DNA from 3 places in the Streptomyces sp. NBC_01092 genome. Region 2 is predicted to be linked to each of the others. Evidence: riboswitches for the same ligand, from Rfam matches in the RefSeq annotation. Region 2 holds a riboswitch; each other region holds the start of a gene.
What was found. Region 2 has a riboswitch for cobalamin ahead of metE (5-methyltetrahydropteroyltriglutamate--homocysteine S-methyltransferase). Riboswitches for the same ligand answer to the same signal wherever they lie in the genome.
Positions count from the first base shown of each region.

Region 1 (5,806 bases), 5.4 Mb from region 2:
TCGTCTGGCACATCCAGGCCGATCAGCGAAACCTCGCAGTGGAGCAGTTCGCGGGGCTGGCAGGCCATCTGGAGATCTCCGAGCGCAAGAACCCGACGGCGACGGCGGCCGCGGTCAAGGATGCGCTGCGTCTGGGCCGGCCCTACAGCCGCTGGCTGCTGATCCTCGACAACGTCGAGCACGTGAACGATCTGTCCGATCTGCTGGTGAGCAGCAAGGCAGGCCACGTCCTGATCACCAGTCAGCGCTCCGAGGGCTGGGAACGGTACGCGGAGATCGCCGATGTCGGTGTGTTCGAACGCGAGGAGAGTGTGGCGCACCTCAAGCGCCGGCTCACCGAGTGCAGCACCGAGGAGGCCGACGAAGTGGCCTCCGCCCTCGGCGATCTTCCGCTGGCCGTCGAGCACGCGGCCGCCGTGCTCAAGGAGAGCGGCCTTCAGACCCAGGAGTACGTCAAACTCCTCGAGCGCCAGCCCGCCGCCGACACGGCCGGCCTGAGCCCCGACGACCGGCTCCTCGACGTCTCCAAGACCTGGAGCGTGGCCATCGGGCAACTCAACAAGAACTTTCCTCCGGCGGTTCAACTGCTCAAACTGGCCGCCTGGTTCAGCCCGGAGCCGATCTCCATGGATCTGCTGCAAAGCACGCAGATCGCGCAGTCCCTCACCGGTCAGAACAGCACACGTGATCAGGAGTTCCGGCCGCGCGCCTTCGACAGCACGGAAATGATCGCGCGCGCGTTCCAGGAACTGAGTCGACTCTCGCTCGCGACGGTGGACCGCAAGTCACGCAGTCTCCGCGTGCACCGCCTGGTGCAGATGTCCGTGCGCCTGAACATGACGAAGGAAGACCAGGAGGCCACGCGGGACGTCGTCTTCCGCACCTTGGTGGCCGCCCGTCCCGAACAGGACGACCCCGAGGACCACAACACCTGGGAGCGCTACCGCATCATCTGGCCTCACCTGGGAACCTCGTGGGCCCTGGCAGCACCCGACTACGGCATCCGCAAGCTGATCGTGGACCGGGTTCGCCAGTTGCGCCGCCGCGGCGAGCTGAAGCAGGCGTACGACCTGAGCACGCGCGTGCATCAGGGCTGGCGCGAACACAGCGGGCCCGACGAGCGCTGGGTGCTCCACATGGGCTTCCAGATCGCCAACATCCTTCGTGCCCAGGGCAGATACCAAGAGGCCCTGGAGCTGGACACGGACGTACTGCACCGCCAGGAAGCGGCCCTGGACAGCCCGCACGACCTTCACATCCTCATGACGTCCGGCGGTGTGGCTGCCGACCTGCGCGGTCTGGGCCGCTACAGCGAGGCACTGGACCGCGACCGGCTCAACCACGAGCAGTTCCTGGAGTTGTTCGGCGAAGACCATCCGCGCAGCCTCATGGCGGCCAACAATTACGCGGTGTGTCTACGAGTGTTGGGGCAGTACACGGATGCTCTGCGGCTGGACCGCAAGACAATGGAGACTCGAAACAAGATCCTCGGCCCGGAGCATGCCTACACCCGGGCATCAACCATCAGTTACGCCCGCGATCTGCTCGACTGCGGCGACTACGCCGGATCCGAGCTTCCGTTGCGGCGCACCTACGACCAATGCCTCTCCCATCAGCAGTTCGGCGCGTCCGCTCCCACCACCATCAACGCAGGCAAAGCGCTGTCGGGTGCCCTGCACCAGATGGGCCGGGCTCAGGAGGCGGAGGTCCTGACACGCACAGTGCTGTCCAACCTGCCCTCCGAGGAAGGGTCGGCCTCGCCCAACAGGTTGCTGCTCCACCTGGGCCTGGCCGGGATCCTGGGCGCGCAGGGTCGTACCGAAGAGGCCCTTGAGCTGGCCCGCCGGGTCCTGGACGACTGCCGTCGGTTCTTCCAAGACCAACACCCCTACACAGCAGCCTGCTACGCGAACCTGGCCGTGCTGCTCTACACGGCCAACGAGGCGGCTTCCTCCCTGGCACACGCCGAGCAAGCCGCAAGGGTCTTCGCGGCGATCTTCGACGACGACCACCCGTTCACCCTGATGTGCCGGGTGAACCTGGCCAATGCCCAGGCCGCACTGGGGCAGCGCGGACGGGCCCGCGCTACCTACGAGGAGGTACTGGACCGGCTTCGCGATGTCCTCAACGACGACCAGCACCCCGCCCCACTGGTCTGCGCGGCCAACCTCGCGGTGGTATTGAACGAGTTGGGAGAGAGCGAGGCGGCCGAACGGCTGCGCGAGGAGGTGCTGGGCGCGATCACTGCGCGGCTCGGGGCCGATCATCCCCGCGCTCTGGCCCTGCGCGAGTGGAGTCGGTCGGGCTGGGAGTTCGACCCGCACCCGATCTGATCTGCGATGTGCTCGCCGACGTCGGCGAGCACATCGCAGCGAACCACTTTCGCGGACACGGAGGGGCTGCCGAAACCCGCTACACGGCGGCCCCGAACCGCTCGCGAGCACGGTCACGCAGCCAAGCGAGTATTTCCGGTACGGCCGGCAGCGCGGCGAAGTGAGCCGCCCCCGGCTTCAGCACGGCAGTCGCTGAGGGAATGCGTTCGGCTAGCCATCGGAAGTGACCGACGGGCGAGAAGGTGTCGTGCTCACCGTGCCACAGCAGCAGCGGGACTTCGACGATCTTGCCTGGCTCGAAGCCCCAGTCCCGCCGGAAGGACAGCACGTCATCGAGCCACCCGAACGAGGAACGCACCACACTGGTCTCGTAGTTGGCGAGGAGCAGGCCTCGGATCCCACCGTGTCCCACCACAGCCTTGTCTGCCGTGGGCATCTCCGGAGTCAGTAGCCCCAGTAGTGATTCCGGCTTGTCACGAATGGCATCTGCATTGCTGGCAAGGTTGGCCTTGAGCCTTTCCAGGCACTCCTCGGAACCATCGCGGAGAGCCGCCCTGGCGGCCTTGTAGGCGATGACGTTGGACGGGGCCATCCCCTCGAACCAGTCGAGCCCATCTGCATCGGGAGGAGCGATGCTGACCAGCACGGCAGCACTGGCGACCCTGTCCGGAAGCAGCGCCGCACACGCCAACGCGTGCGGTCCGCCGCCGGAACGGCCGAGCACGGAAAACGGCCCGAGATTCAGCTGGTCGGCGATGGCCTCCACGTCCGCGGCGGCGTGACACACAGCGCGGCCTTTTAACCGCTGCGACTCCCCGTACCCCGGCCGGTCATAGGAGATGAGCCGGATGCCCAGCTTGTAGAGAACGCTGGTCCGTGGACGCGGCCCGACCCTGCTGCCCGGAGTGCCATGCAGCAAGAACACCGGGTGGCCCTTCGGGTCCCCCGACGTCTCGAAGAAGAGCAGCCTCTTGCCGTCGCCGCTCTTGACACTTCCCAACACCAGGTGTGCCTCCCGTCGCCAGCGCCGCGGCCGCCCGGAGCAGGACCCAGAGAATCAGCATCCCGCCCGTCAGAGCGCCAGTCGACACACAAACCAGCCGTCATTCGCGACGGACCAAGGGTTTTTCGAAAGACGCAATGTCATGGGGTGACGGTTGCGCGTCCCGAAGGGCCGCTCGCACCGACCAAACGGTAGAGGATTCCCACCCTCCGGCAGGTCATTCCAGCCACACCGATAGCCATTCGGCGCAAAATACATGTTTGGTTTGACACTTCAGTGATCACACCGCCGCACGGCGGCGATCATGCAGACCGAGGGCAGTACCCACATGATGGGGTCCCCCGACACGGCTCGCATCCTGACGTCGGCCGATACCGATCCGTCCGCAAGGAAGGGCCGACATCCCGGCCGGGATCATGCACACGCCCATCACGAAGCTCGGCAACCCCCTGCAACATCCATGGGCGAAATCCAGCCGAACCGGCCACCCTCGACCTCGCTCACCACCGGCCCGCCTCCGCCGCCCACCGCCCCCTCTCGGCCCCCGCCTACCCCCGGGTAGAGTGTCGCCGTCGTCATCACACCCGTACGTGGGAAAGCCGGTGCAAATCCGGCGCTGACCCGCAACCGTGAACCGGTCGTCGTCGAAGGCCGGTGAGCCGGATCGCCGCGTACGGGAAGTGACCGGCTCACGTGCCCCGGCAGTCCGCCGGAGTGCGGCACCGTCGAGGTATACGGAGCCGAGCCGCCGGGGGTCTCCCCTGTGCTGCCCGGTCCCCCTAGGGAAGGGCACCCGCCGATCATGAACGTCCGTCACAGCGCCGCGGTCCTGGCCGCCGCCGTCGTGATCGGCGCGGCCGCGCCGGCCATAGCCGCCGACTCCTCCCCCTCCGCCTCGCCGAAGCCGGCGTACCCCGCCGAGCTGTACGGCACCACCGACCCCACCTACGACGGTGTCTGGCGGCAGTCCCTCGCGATGCTCGCTCAGGACACCGTCGGGGTGAAGCCGGCCCCGAAGGCCGTGGACTGGCTGCTTGGGCAGCAGTGCGCGAACGGGGCCTTCGCGCCCTACCGTGCCGACGCCTCCGCCGACTGCGATGCCAAGACCCTCGTCGACACCAACAACACGGCCGCCGCCGTCCAGGCGCTCGTCGCCCTCGGCGGGCACGACGCCGCCACCTCCAAGGCCGTGACCTGGCTGAAGTCCGTCCAGAACAAGGACGGCGGCTGGGGGTACATGCCGGGCGGGGCCAGCGACACCAACTCCACGTCCGTGGTGATCGGTGGACTCGCCGCCGCCGGTGAGAAGCCTGCGTATGTCCGCAAGGACGGGCAGTCGGCGTACGACGCACTCAAGCAGCTCGCCCTGTCGTGCAAGGACGACGACGGCGGCGCCTTCGCCTTCCAGCCCGACAAGAAGGGCAAGCTGCTCGCCAACGCCGACGCCACCGCGGCCGGTGTCCTCGGCTCGCTCGGCAAGGGCCTCGTCGTGAGCCCCGGCAAGGAGACGCCCACTGCGGACTGCACCGACGGCGGCTACCCGTCCTCGCTTCAGGCCGCCGTCAACGGCGCCGCCTACCTCACCGACGCCCTCGCCAAGGACGGCCACCTCACTTCCGCCCTCCCCGGCGCCGAGGACCAGCCCGACTACGGCAACACCGCCGACGCGGTCGTCGCACTGGCCGCCCTCTCCGGTGCCGACGCCGCCGAGAAGCCGCTGCGCTGGCTGGAGCAGAACTCCGCGAAGTGGGCGAAGCAGAGCGGCCCGGCCGCCTACGCCCAGCTGATCCTCGCCGCCCACGCCACCGGCACCGACCCCCGCGACTTCGGCGGCGCCGACCTGGTCAAGCAGCTCAACGCCACCGGCCCCGCACCGCAGGCCGCGGCAAAGGCCACAAACGAGGAGAAGACCAAGGACGACAGTCCCTTCGGTGTCTGGTGGTACGTCGGCATCTTCCTCGTCGTCGGCGTCGGCATCGGCTTCCTGCTGAGCGGCCGCAAGAAGGGCCCCCAGGCGTGATCCGCCGCGTGCTCGCCCCGCTCCTGGCCGCGCTGGTCCTGCTGACCGGCGCGGCCCAGGCCGCTCAGGCGGCCGGCTACCGCTACTGGTCCTTCTGGGAGCGGCAGGGCGACACCTGGATCTACGCCACCCAGGGCCCCTCCCTCGCCCGCCCCTCCGACGGTGACGTCCAGGGCTTCCGGTTCGCGGTGAGCGAGGACTCGAAGGACGCGACGCAGCCCAGGGGCGCGGCCGAGTTCGCGGTGATCTGCGCCAGGACGCCCGCCGAGGACGGCAGGAAGCGGGTCGCCCTGGTCATCGACTTCGGTACGGCGGCCGACGCCCCGTCCGGCGAGACGCCCCCTGCCCGCCGTACGGCCTGTGCCCGGGTGGCTCCCGACGCGACCACGGCCGAGGCCCTCGCGGCCGTCGCCAAGCCCCTGCGCTACGACAGCAACGCCCTGTTGTGCG
Region 1 is NZ_CP108659.1:3,359,182-3,364,987, forward strand. Features, by position in the region: gene fxsT (FxSxx-COOH system tetratricopeptide repeat protein) at 1-2,333, shown strand, start outside; gene OG254_RS15045 (alpha/beta fold hydrolase) at 2,413-3,336, opposite strand; cobalamin riboswitch at 3,889-4,023, shown strand; gene OG254_RS15050 (prenyltransferase/squalene oxidase repeat-containing protein) at 4,139-5,356, shown strand; gene OG254_RS15055 (SCO2322 family protein) at 5,353-5,806, shown strand, end outside.
Region 1: another riboswitch for cobalamin. It lies ahead of OG254_RS15050 (prenyltransferase/squalene oxidase repeat-containing protein); the one in region 2 lies ahead of metE (5-methyltetrahydropteroyltriglutamate--homocysteine S-methyltransferase).

Region 2 (5,806 bases):
CCCAGGAACTGCTCGGCATCCCCCGCGGCACGATCCGCGCCACCGTGCTCATCGAGACGATCACCGCCGCGTTCGAGATGGAGGAGATCCTCTACGAGCTGCGCGAGCACAGCTCCGGCCTCAACGCGGGCCGCTGGGACTACCTGTTCAGCCTGATCAAGACCTTCGGCCACCGGACGGACTTCCTGCTGCCGGACCGGGCACAGGTGACGATGACGGCCCCGTTCATGCGCTCCTACACCGAACTCCTCGTACGCACCTGCCACCGGCGCGGTGCCCACGCCATCGGCGCTATGGCCGCCCACGTGCCCGGCAAGGACCCGGCCGCGAAGGACGCCGCGCTGGCCAGGGTCCGGCTGGACAAGGAGCGGGAGGCGGAGGACGGGTTCGACGGGTCATGGGTGGCCCATCCCGGGCTCGTGCCGGTGTGCCGTGAGGTGTTCGACGGTGTCCTCGGCGAACGGCCGCACCAGATCGACCGTACGCGCGACGACGTGGAGGTCACCGCCGGCGACCTGCTGTCGGTGCGCCGGATCAGCGGCCCGCCGACCTCCGAGGGGGTGCGCACCAACATCGCTGTCGCGCTCAGGTACTTCGCGGCCTGGCTGCGCGGTCAGGGTGCGGTGGCGCTGGGCGGCCTGATGGAGGACGCGGCCACCGCGGAGATCGCTCGTGTGCAGATCTGGCAGTGGCTGCGGCACCGGGTGATCGACCGGGAGACGGTGCTGACGCTGCTCGACGACGAGGTCGTGGCGCTGGGCGCCGAGTACCCGTGGGCGCCGGTCGAGGAGATCCGCGCGCTGTTCGAACGGATGGCGCTGGCGGGCGAGTTGCCGCTGTTCTTCACCCCGGACGCCTACTCCCGTCATCTCGTGCGCCGGACGGAGGCCGGGGCATGAGCGGGGGCATCCGACGGGTCGGGGTGGTCGGCGGCGGGCAGATGGGGGCCGGGATCGCCGAGGTGTGCGCGCTGGCCGGGCTCGACACCGTGGTGTGCGAGGTGGACGCGGTCGCGGCCCGCGCCGCCCGGGAACGGGTGACGGCGTCGCTGGACCGCCGTGTGCGACGCGGCAAGCTGGAGCAGTCCGCCGCGCGGGATGCCCTCGCCGGTCTGGTGTTCACCGGCGGCCTGGAGGACCTGGCCGACCGGCAGCTCGTGGTCGAGGCGGTGGTGGAGAACCCGGACGCCAAGACCGAGGTGTTCGCCGCGCTCGACAAGATCGTCGAGGATCCGGCGGCCGTGCTGGCGACCAACACCTCCTCGCTGCCGATCATGCGGCTCGGCATGGCGACCGGCCGCGCGGACCGGGTCGTGGGCCTGCACTTCTTCAATCCGGTACCCGTGCTGCCGCTGGTGGAGGTCGTGCCCTCCCTGCACACCTCGGCCGAGACGATCGCCGCCGTCGAGGACTTCGCCGCCGGTGCGCTCGGCAGGACTGTGATCCGCTCCCGGGACCGGGCGGGCTTCGTCGTCAACGCGCTCCTCGTCCCGTACCTGTTGTCCGCGATCCGGATGGCGGAGTCCGGCTTCGCCACCGCCGCCGACATCGACACCGGCATGGAACTGGGCTGCGCCCACCCCATGGGCCCGCTCAGGCTCGCGGACCTGATCGGTCTGGACACCGTCGCCTCGATCGCCGAGTCCCTCTACGACGAGTTCAAGGAGCCCCTCTACGCCCCTCCCCCGCTGCTCCAGCGGATGGTCGAGGCGGGGCTGCTGGGCCGCAAGTCCGGACAGGGGTTCCACGTGTACGGCCAGGTCTGAGCTGTAGGCTGGCCGACGCAGCTGGTTCGCCCCGTCCGCCAGGCGGGATGCGTCGCAAGAGGGAACCCGGTGGGAATCCGGGACTGCCCCGCAGCGGTGAGCGGGAACGACCGCCGTCATACGCACTGGGTCCGACGTACCGGGCCTGGGAAGCGACGGCCAGTAGGTGTCCTCATGAGACGAGGACGTGCCCGCGAGTCCGAAGACCTGCCAACTGCCCGCGTACGAAGCACTCGTGCGCGGACCTCCCGGTGACCTCGAGGGCGGGTCGGCGAACATGACCGAGCGGACGGCCGTACGGCCGTCGCCGTCCGGTCCGTCACCCCTTCGCGCTCTCGTCCCGTCGCCGGGATCTCAGGGATTCATCTCGCGAAGGAGATCTCCGTGACCACCAAGTCCGCAGCCGCGGCAGCACGGGCCACCGTGTACGGCTACCCCCGCCAGGGCCCGAACCGGGAACTGAAGAAGGCGATCGAGGGCTACTGGAAGGGCCGCGTCACCGCCGACGCGCTGCGCTCCACCGCCGCCGAACTGCGTCGCGCCAACTGGCGGCAGCTCGCCGACGCCGGCATCCACGAGGTGCCGACCGGCGACTTCTCGTACTACGACCACGTCCTGGACACCACCGTCGCACTCGGCGCCATCCCCGAGCGCCACCGCGGCGCCGTCGAATCCGACGCCCTGGACGGCTACTTCGCCATGGCCCGTGGCACGCAGGACGTCGCACCGCTGGAGATGACCAAGTGGTTCGACACCAACTACCACTATCTCGTGCCGGAGTTGGGTCCGGACACGGTCTTCACGGCGGACTCGACCAAGCAGGTCGCCGAGCTGAAGGAGGCCCTGGCCCTGGGTCTCGCCGCCCGGCCGGTCCTGGTCGGCCCGATCACGTACCTCCTGCTCGCCAAGCCGGCGCCCGGAGTGGCAGCGGACTTCGAGCCGCTAACCCTCCTGGACCGGCTGCTTCCCGTGTACGCGCAGATCCTGGCCGACCTGCGCGCGGCCGGCGCCGAGTGGGTCCAGCTGGACGAGCCCGCCCTCGTCCAGGACCGCACCCCGGCCGAGCTGAACGCCACCGGGCGTGCCTACCGCGACCTCGGCGGCCGCACCGACCGGCCGAAGCTGCTTCTCGCCTCGTACTTCGACCGGCTCGGCGAGGCGCTGCCGGTGCTGGCCAAGGCGCCGGTCGAGGGGCTGGCGCTGGACTTCACGGAGTCAGCGGCCGCCAACCTGGAGGCGCTCGCCGCCGCCGGCGGGCTGCCCGGCAAGCGGCTGGTCGCCGGCGTCGTCAACGGCCGCAATGTCTGGGTCAACGACCTGTCGGCGTCGCTCACCACGCTGGGCACCCTGCTGGGATTGGCGGACCAGGTCGACGTCTCGGCCTCCTGCTCCCTGCTGCATGTGCCGCTCGACGCGTCGGCCGAGCGGGACATCGAGCCGCAGATCCTGCGCTGGCTGGCCTTCGCCAGGCAGAAGACCGCCGAGATCGTCACCCTGGCCAAGGGTCTCGCCCAGGGCACCGGCACGATCACCGCCGAACTCGCCGCGAACCGGGCCGACCTGGCCTCCCGCGCGGGCTCCCCGATCACCCGCGACGCGACCGTCCGGTCCCGTGCGGGGGCCGTCACCGAGGCGGACGCCCGCCGCTCGCAGCCGTACGCCGAGCGGGCCGCGGCCCAGCGCGCCCACCTCAGGCTGCCGTTGCTGCCGACCACCACGATCGGCTCCTTCCCGCAGACCGGCGAACTGCGCACCGCGCGCGCCGACCTGCGCGCGGGCCGGATCGACACGGCGGGCTACGAGGAGCGTGTCAAGGCCGAGATCCAGGAGGTCATCTCCTTCCAGGAGAAGACCGGCATCGACGTCCTGGTGCACGGCGAGCCCGAACGCAACGACATGGTCCAGTACTTCGCCGAGCGACTCACCGGCTACCTCGCCACACAGCACGGCTGGGTCCAGTCGTACGGCACCCGCCACGTCCGCCCGCCGATCCTGGCCGGCGACATCTCGCGGCCCGAACCGATGACGGTGCCCTGGACGACGTACGCCCAGTCCCTCACCGACCGGCCGGTCAAGGGCATGCTCACCGGCCCGGTCACCATGCTCGCCTGGTCCTTCGTCCGCGACGACCAGCCGCTCGGCGAGACGGCCCGACAGGTCGCCCTCGCCCTGCGCGACGAGGTGAACGACCTGGAGGCGAGCGGGACGTCCGTCATCCAGGTCGACGAGCCCGCCCTGCGGGAGACCCTGCCGCTGCGCGCCGCGGACCGCGACGCGTATCTCGCCTGGGCCACGGAGGCGTTCCGGCTCACCACCGCCGGGGTCCGGCCGGACACCCAGATCCACACGCACATGTGCTACGCCGAGTTCGGCGACATCGTCCAGGCCATCGACGACCTCGACGCCGACGTCATCAGCCTGGAGGCCGCCCGCTCGCACATGCAGGTCGCCCGTGAACTCGCCGCCCACGGCTACCCGCGCGAGGCCGGGCCGGGTGTCTACGACATCCACTCCCCGCGGGTGCCGAGCGCGAAGGAGGCGGCCGAGCTGCTGCGCACCGGCCTGCGGGCCATCCCCGCCGAACGGCTGTGGGTCAACCCCGACTGCGGTCTGAAGACCCGTGGCTGGCCGGAGACCCGGGCCTCGCTGGAGAACCTGGTGGCAGCGGCCCGTACGGTACGGAGCGAGCTGTCCGTGTCCTGACCCGGCCGACCGGCCAAGGGCCCTCACCGCTCACGTGGTGAGGGCCCCAGGGCAGCGAGGAGCACGTCATGACCCGGCAGGAGGAGCGAGCGCGTGACCAGCCGCGTCACCTTCATCTCACCCGCGATGAACGCGAGCCTGCGCCAGGCCCGCTTCGACGACGGCCGGACCCCGCTCGACGACAGCGGCACGGCACAGGCCCGCGCGGCCGCCGGGACCCTGCCCTCGGCCGCCGATGTGTTCACTTCGCCGAGCCTGCGCTGCCGGGAGACGGCCGAGGCGCTCGCTCTGCACGGATCTGCGGCGGGGGAGCTGACGGGGCTGGAGATGAGCCGCTGGCGGGGCCGCACGCTCGACGAGGTGAGCGCCGTCGAGCCGGAGTCGGTGAGCCGCTGGCTCACGGACCCGGGGTGCGCGCCGCACGGGGGCGAGTCGGTACGGGACTTCTGCGACCGGGTCGCCCAGTGGCTGACGGCCGCGCAGGACCTGGACGGCCGTACGCTCGCCGTGGTCGAGCCGGAGGTCGTTCGCGCCGCCGTCGTTCATGCGCTCGGCATGCCCGCGGCGGCCTTCTGGCGTCTTGACGTCGCCCCGCTGACGGCGACGGAGCTCAGTGGACGGACCGGGCGCTGGAACCTGCGGCTGGGGCGGGCCCTTGCCGCGCCGCACACCGGTTAGAGACGAGCGTCCGGGGTTCAGGATGCCGTGTCGCGGTGGCGACGCAGCAATGCCGCGATGGCGCAGCGCAGACAGCCCGTGTCGGTGTCCGTCCGCGTCACCGCATCGCCGGCGCACGCCGTGCCCGCCTGCTCCCGGCAGCGGGCGGGCGGCGCCGCGACCAGCGTCTCCAGGTCCTGCAGCAGCTGCTCGGTGCGCTTGACCTGCTGGCCCAGTACGCGCACCCGGGCGCTCTGGCCGCCGATCTGCCGTCGGCTGGCCATCAGTTGCTCGTACTCCTCCACGGTCAGCGCCACCGCCTCGTGGCCGCCGAGGGTGATGCGGCGCGGCTGTGGGTGTCTGGCCACTCGGCTCCTCCGCTCCTCGCCCGCGTGGTCGTCGGGTAATCGGCCGGTCGTCCGAGCCATGTCCCGTCCCGTCGACTCGGTGTCCGCAGAACGTGAGAGGGCCCCCGGATGGTTCCGCGGGCCCTCTCACGTGATCGCATTCCGGTCAGCTGGGGGCAGCCACCGCCGGGGCCGAAGCCGCGGCGGCCGGTCTGGGATTCAGCAGTCGCTCGGCCAGCTCGCCGAAGAGCAGCCCGAAGCCTGCCCAGAGCGTGGCCTGCATGGCCAGCGCGGAGATCCGGAACCTCCACAGCACGGCGGCCGGGAAGTCCGC
Region 2 is NZ_CP108659.1:8,800,043-8,805,848, reverse strand. Features, by position in the region: gene aceB (malate synthase A) at 1-899, shown strand, start outside; gene OG254_RS39800 (3-hydroxybutyryl-CoA dehydrogenase) at 896-1,765, shown strand; cobalamin riboswitch at 1,771-1,995, shown strand; gene metE (5-methyltetrahydropteroyltriglutamate--homocysteine S-methyltransferase) at 2,150-4,468, shown strand; gene OG254_RS39790 (histidine phosphatase family protein) at 4,562-5,146, shown strand; gene OG254_RS39785 (hypothetical protein) at 5,164-5,493, opposite strand; gene OG254_RS39780 (CbtA family protein) at 5,639-5,806, opposite strand, start outside.

Region 3 (5,806 bases), 6.2 Mb from region 2:
TCGTTGACGATGAAGGGGTAGATCAGCGGCAGGTCGCCGAGGACGGCGTCCGGAGCGCAACCACCGCTCAGCCCCAGCCCCTTGCCCGGCAGCCACTCCATCGTGCCGTGCTTGCCCATGTGGACGAGGGCGTCGGCGCCGAACGAGTTCTCCAGCCACCGGTACGCCGCCATGTAGTGGTGCGACGGCGGCATGTCCGGGTCGTGGTAGATCGCGATCGGGTTCTCGCCGAAGCCGCGCGGCGGCTGGATCATCACGACGACGTTCCCGAACTGGAGGGACGCGAGCACGATGTCGTCCCCGTCGACGTACAGCGAGCCGGGCGGCTCGCCCCACGCCTCGGTCATCGCGTCCCTCAGCTCCGGGTCGAGCTTGTCGAACCACGCCTGATAGTCGGCCAGCGGCACGCGCGCGGGCGCGGCGGACAGCTGGTCCTCGGTGAGCCACTCGACGTCGTGCCCGCCGGCCTCGATGAGCCGGTGGATCAACTCGTCGCCGTTGTCGGGGTACTCGGTGACGCCGTACCCGGCCGCCTTGAGCGCGTCCAGGACCCGTACCGCCGACGCGGGCGTGTCCAGGCCGACCGCGTTGCCGACGCGGGAGTGCTTGGTCGGGTAGGCGGTGAAGACGAGCGCGAGCTTCTTGTCCTCGTTCGGCTTGTGCTTCAACCGCGCGTGCCGTACGGCGATCCCGGCGACGCGCCCGGCCCGCTCCGGGTCGGCCACGTACACGGGTACGTCGTCCGGGCCCTGCTCCTTGAAGGAGAACGGGACGGTGATGAGCCGCCCGTCGAACTCCGGGATGGCGACCTGCATCGCCGCGTCCATGGGGGAGAGCGCGGCGTCGGAGTCGTCCCAGGCCGCGCGGGACGACGTCAGGCAGAGCCCTTGCAGCACCGGCACGTTGAGGTCCGCGAGCGCCCCGATGTCCCACGCCTCCTCGTCGCCGCCCGCCGAGGCCTGCGAGGCGTGCGTGCCGCCCGCGGCGAGGACGGTGGCGATGAGGGCGTCGGCCTTGCCGAGGATCTCGTACAGCTCCGGGTCCGCGCCGCGCAGCGAACCGCAGTACACGGGAAGGGCGTTGGAGCCGTGCGCCTCGATCGCGTCGCACAGGGTGTCCACGAACGCGGTGTTGCCGCTGAGCTCATGGGCCCGGTAGAAGAGCACGCCGACGGTCGGGCGGCCCTCCTGGAGCGTACGGTCGCCGTGGACGCCGTACTCCGGCATCTTCTGCGGCTCGACGAACCCCTCGCCCGTCAGCAGCACGGTGTCGGAGAGGAACCGGGCCAGCTCGGTGAGGTTGGCGGGGCCGCCCTCGACCAGGTACTTCAGCGCCTCCGCCACGACACCGGCCGGCACGGACGACTCGGCCATCAGCTCCGCGTCCGGCACGGCCTCGCCGCCCAGCAGGACGGTGGGGATGCCGGAAGCCTTGAGCTTGGCCAGCCCGTCCTCCCAGGCCCGCTTGCCGCCGAGCAGTCGTACGACGGCGAGGTCCGCGCCGTCGAGGAGCGCGGGCAGCTCGGCCTCGACGTCCACGCGGGTCGGGTTGCCGATCCGGTAGTCGGCACCGGAGGCGGCCCTGGCCGCCAGCAGATCCGTGTCGGCGGTCGACAACAACAACACTGTGCTCATGCGGGCGCTCCCGGTGGAATGAAAGGCAGTCCTTGCGGCGCGCCCGACTCGATGAGCCGCCAGAGCGCGTCCGTGTCCGCGTGCTGTTCGATCAGGTCGCCGAGCCGGTCGAGCTGCTCCTCGCGCAGCGCGGCGAACGACGTGTCCGGCGCCGGCACGAAGCGGCGGCCCGCGGCGGCGGCCACCTCGCGCAGGAAGGCCCGCCGGAAGCCGTCCGACTCCAGCGAGCCGTGCCAGTGCGTGCCCCAGGTCTGGCCGACCCGGCAGCCGTCGAGGAATGGCCGGCCTCCGCTTATTTCGGCGACCCCGTGATGGATCTCGTACCCCTCGACGGGCTCCCCGAGGGCTTCGCCCACCGGCCGCGTGAGGGTCTTCTCGCGGGCGAACCGGACGCGGACGGGCAGGATGCCGAGCCCTTCGACGTGCCCGCGCCGGCTCTCGATGTCGTCCTCGATGTGCTCGCCGAGGACCTGGAAGCCGCCGCAGATCCCGAGGATCGGGCGCTGCTCGGCGGCCCTGCGGGCGAGAGCATCGGCGAGCCCGCGCTCCCGCAGCCACTCCAGCGCGCGGACCGTCCCCCGGGTCCCCGGAATGACGACGAGGTCGGCGTCGGCCAGCTCCTCCGCCCGGTCCACGAACCGCACGACGACGCCGGGTTCGGCGGCGAGGGCGTCGACGTCCGTGAAGTTGGACATGAGCGGGACGGCACAGACGGCGACGCGCAGCACGTCCTCCCCGAGGGGCGGGGCGACGTTCGACTCCCGGACCGTCCCGCGCAGGGCTGTGTTTGATTTGAAAGAGGGCCGCAGCCCGTCCTCCTCGTCGATGCCGAGGCCGTGCTGGAAGGGGAGGACGCCGTAGGTGTGGCGTCCGGTGAGTTCGTGCAGCATGTCGAGCCCCGGCTCCAACAGGCTGACGTCCCCCCGGAACTTGTTCACCAGAAACCCGGCGACGAGCGCCTGATCCTCGGGCGAGAGGAGGGCGACGGTCCCGAAGAAGGAGGCGAACACGCCACCGCGGTCGATGTCACCCACCACCAGCACGGGCAGCCCGGCATTGCGGGCGATCCCCATGTTGACGATGTCGGTCCGCCGCAGATTGATCTCGGCCGGAGAGCCGGCTCCCTCACAGATCACCGCGTCATACGTGCCCCGCAATTCGGCGAGACAGTCGAGCACGGTCCCGAGCAGCTTCTGCTGCCGCCCGCCGTGATACCCGCGTGCGCTGAGCTCACCGACGGGCTTCCCCAGCAGCACGACCTGACTGCTCTGCTCGCCGCCGGGCTTGAGCAGCACGGGATTCATGAGCGCGGTCGGCTCGACACGACAGGCCTGCGCCTGCATGGCCTGCGCCCGCCCGATCTCGGCACCTTCCCTCGTCACGAACGAATTGAGGGACATGTTCTGCGCCTTGAACGGCGCGACCTTGACCCCCTGCCGCACCAGCCACCGGCAGATTCCCGCGGTGACGACGCTCTTGCCGGCGTCGGAGGTGGTGCCGGCGACGAGGAGACCACCGCCCGTCATGAGGGACGTCCCTTCGCGATGAGGCGCGCGGCGACACAGACGCCGAGCGCCAGCAAGCTGACACGCTTCGACAGCCGTACGGCCCGTTCCACGTCGTGGGTGCCGACGGCCCGCCCGTCCGTGTTGAGCACGGGCCGGTGCTCGACCCTGCCGCCGTACGACAGCGTCCCGCCGAGCCGCACCCCGAGGGCGCCCGCGAACGACGCCTCGACGGGCCCGGCGTTGGGGCTCGGGTGCTTGGCGGCGTCGGCGCGCCAGGCCCGTACCGCTCCCCGGGGATCGCTCCCGGCGACGGCGGCGAGTACGGCGGTCAGCCGCGCCCCCGGCCAGCCGGCCAGGTCGTCGAGCCGGGCCGAAGCCCATCCGTAGCGCCGGTACTTGGGTGACTTGTGCCCGACCATGGCGTCGAGCGTGTTCACGGCCCGGAACCCGAGCAGCCCCGGCACCCCGCCGACGGCCCCCCACACAAGGGCCCCCACGACGGCATCGGAGGTGTTCTCGGCAACGGACTCGACCACGGCCCGCGCGATCCCGTCCGCGTCCAGCGCCTGCGGATCCCGCCCGCACAGATGCGGCAGCCGGGCACGGGCGCCCTCGATGTCCCCCGCCTCCAGCGCTCGCCCGATGACGCGGGCCTCCCGGGCCAGCGAAGTCCCCCCGACGACCGCCCAGGTGGCGGCGCCGGTCAGCGCGACGGAGGCGACGGGAGAGGGACGTACCGCACGAGCGGCGAGCGCTCCTGCCGCCACGGCGCCACCGGTGCACACGGCGGTGTGCACCGCACCCCACGCGCGGTCGTCGCGCCACAACACCCGTTCCACGGCGCCGGCAGCCCGTCCGAACGCGGCGACCGGATGCCCCCGACGAGGGTCGCCGAGCAGCAGATCACCGAGAAGTCCGGCGGCGGCGCCGTACGCGAAAACGCGATCGGCTCGCATCGGGGTCAGCCGATCGCTGGGTCAGACGAGGGTCTGCTACTGCATGTCGATCGGCAGGCGAGCATGGCGTTATGTCCTCACTCAGGGTGTCCGCGCCCTGGTACGACGAGACCGGCGGCGAGAGTTCCTGGCTCCCGGGGCTTTCTACCCCGGTGACAGTGGCGGGACCGCGCCGGATTCACACCGGCTTCCTCTTCTGCCGCCGTACTTGGCCCCGGCAGTCCACCACGGGGTTGGAAGGGGCGTCAACTTGCCGTTGACCTGCGAGGGAAGAGTGTGCGAAGGCCCACACAGCACTGAGGTGCGGGACGGTGATCCGTCCCGCACCTCGGGTGTTTCAGGTGGTGTGCGCGCTGCGTCAGGCCACGATCAGATAGATCCCGTAGGCCACCGCCGCCGTGCACGCCGCGAAGCACGCGTACGCGCCCGTGACCGCGAGTGCGGCCGAGTCGCCCTGGGCCGCGGCCCGTTCGCGGCGGGACAGGCCCGCGATGCCGAGGGTGAACAGGCCCACCAGGGCCACCGTGATCACGAGGCTGACGCCGAAGACGGAGCCGAGAGCCGCCCAGTCGATCTTCATGCTTCTTCTTTCTTGGGAGCCGGTAACGGGGCGGGGGTCAGACCGTGGCCTGCGAGGGCGCGGGCTCGGAGGACGGGGCCGGGATCGTGGCCGTGAGGTCCTCGGTGGCCGTGCCTGCCGGGGGCGGGGTCACGGCGGCGATGGCGGTGGTGACGACGCCTGCCGGCTCGTCGGACTCGTTGACGTTCGTGTGGTCGACGACCTCGCGGCGGGAGAGCTTCCAGATCGCGGCGCTGGAGGCGATCAGGAAGACGGCGACCACGGCCGTGCCCCAGGCGCCGAAGCCCGTCACGTACTCCGCGAGCGCGCCCACCAGGGCTGCGGCCGGGAGGGTCAGGCCCCAGGCGACGAACATCCGGGTGGCCGTCGACCAGCGGACGACGCCGCCCTTGCGGCCGAGGCCGGCGCCCATCACCGAGCCGGAGACGGAGTGCGTGGTGGAGAGGGAGAAGCCGAGGTGGGAGGAGGCCAGGATGACGGTGGCCGCGCTGGTCTGGGCGGCGAAGCCCTGCTGCGGCTGAAGGTCGGTCAGGCCCTTGCCCATGGTGCGGATGATGCGCCAGCCGCCGAGGTAGGTGCCGAGCGCGATGGCCAGGCCCGCGGAGAGGATGACCCACATGGGCGGGTCGGAGTCGGGGGCGACGGCGCCGCCGGCGACCAGGGCGAGGGTGATGATGCCCATCGTCTTCTGCGCGTCGTTGGTGCCGTGGGCGAGCGAGACCAGGCCGGCGGAGGCGATCTGGCCGGTGCGGTAGCCCTTGGCGGCGGCTTTGCCGTCGGCCTTCTTGCCGAGGGTGTACATCAGGCGGGTGGCGAGCAGCGCGGCGATGCCCGCGACCAGCGGCGCGGCGATCGCCGGGATCAGCACCTTGGTGACGAGCACGTCGCCGTGGACCGCGCCGACGCCGGCCGAGGCGATGGTGGCGCCGATCAGACCGCCCATCAGGGCGTGCGAGGAGCTGGAGGGCAGGCCCACCAGCCAGGTCAGCAGGTTCCAGAGGATCGCGCCGACCAACGCGGCGAATATGACCTCGGGGCGTATGCCGGTCTCGTCGACGAGACCTTTGGAGATCGTGTTGGCGACCTCCACGGAGAGGAAGGCGCCGACAAGGTTCAGTACGGCGGACA
Region 3 is NZ_CP108659.1:2,618,219-2,624,024, reverse strand. Features, by position in the region: gene cobN (cobaltochelatase subunit CobN) at 1-1,634, opposite strand, end outside; gene OG254_RS11580 (cobyric acid synthase) at 1,631-3,160, opposite strand; gene OG254_RS11575 (cobalamin biosynthesis protein) at 3,157-4,098, opposite strand; cobalamin riboswitch at 4,197-4,340, opposite strand; gene OG254_RS11570 (hypothetical protein) at 4,457-4,678, opposite strand; gene OG254_RS11565 (anion permease) at 4,716-5,806, opposite strand, start outside.
Region 3: another riboswitch for cobalamin. It lies ahead of OG254_RS11575 (cobalamin biosynthesis protein); the one in region 2 lies ahead of metE (5-methyltetrahydropteroyltriglutamate--homocysteine S-methyltransferase).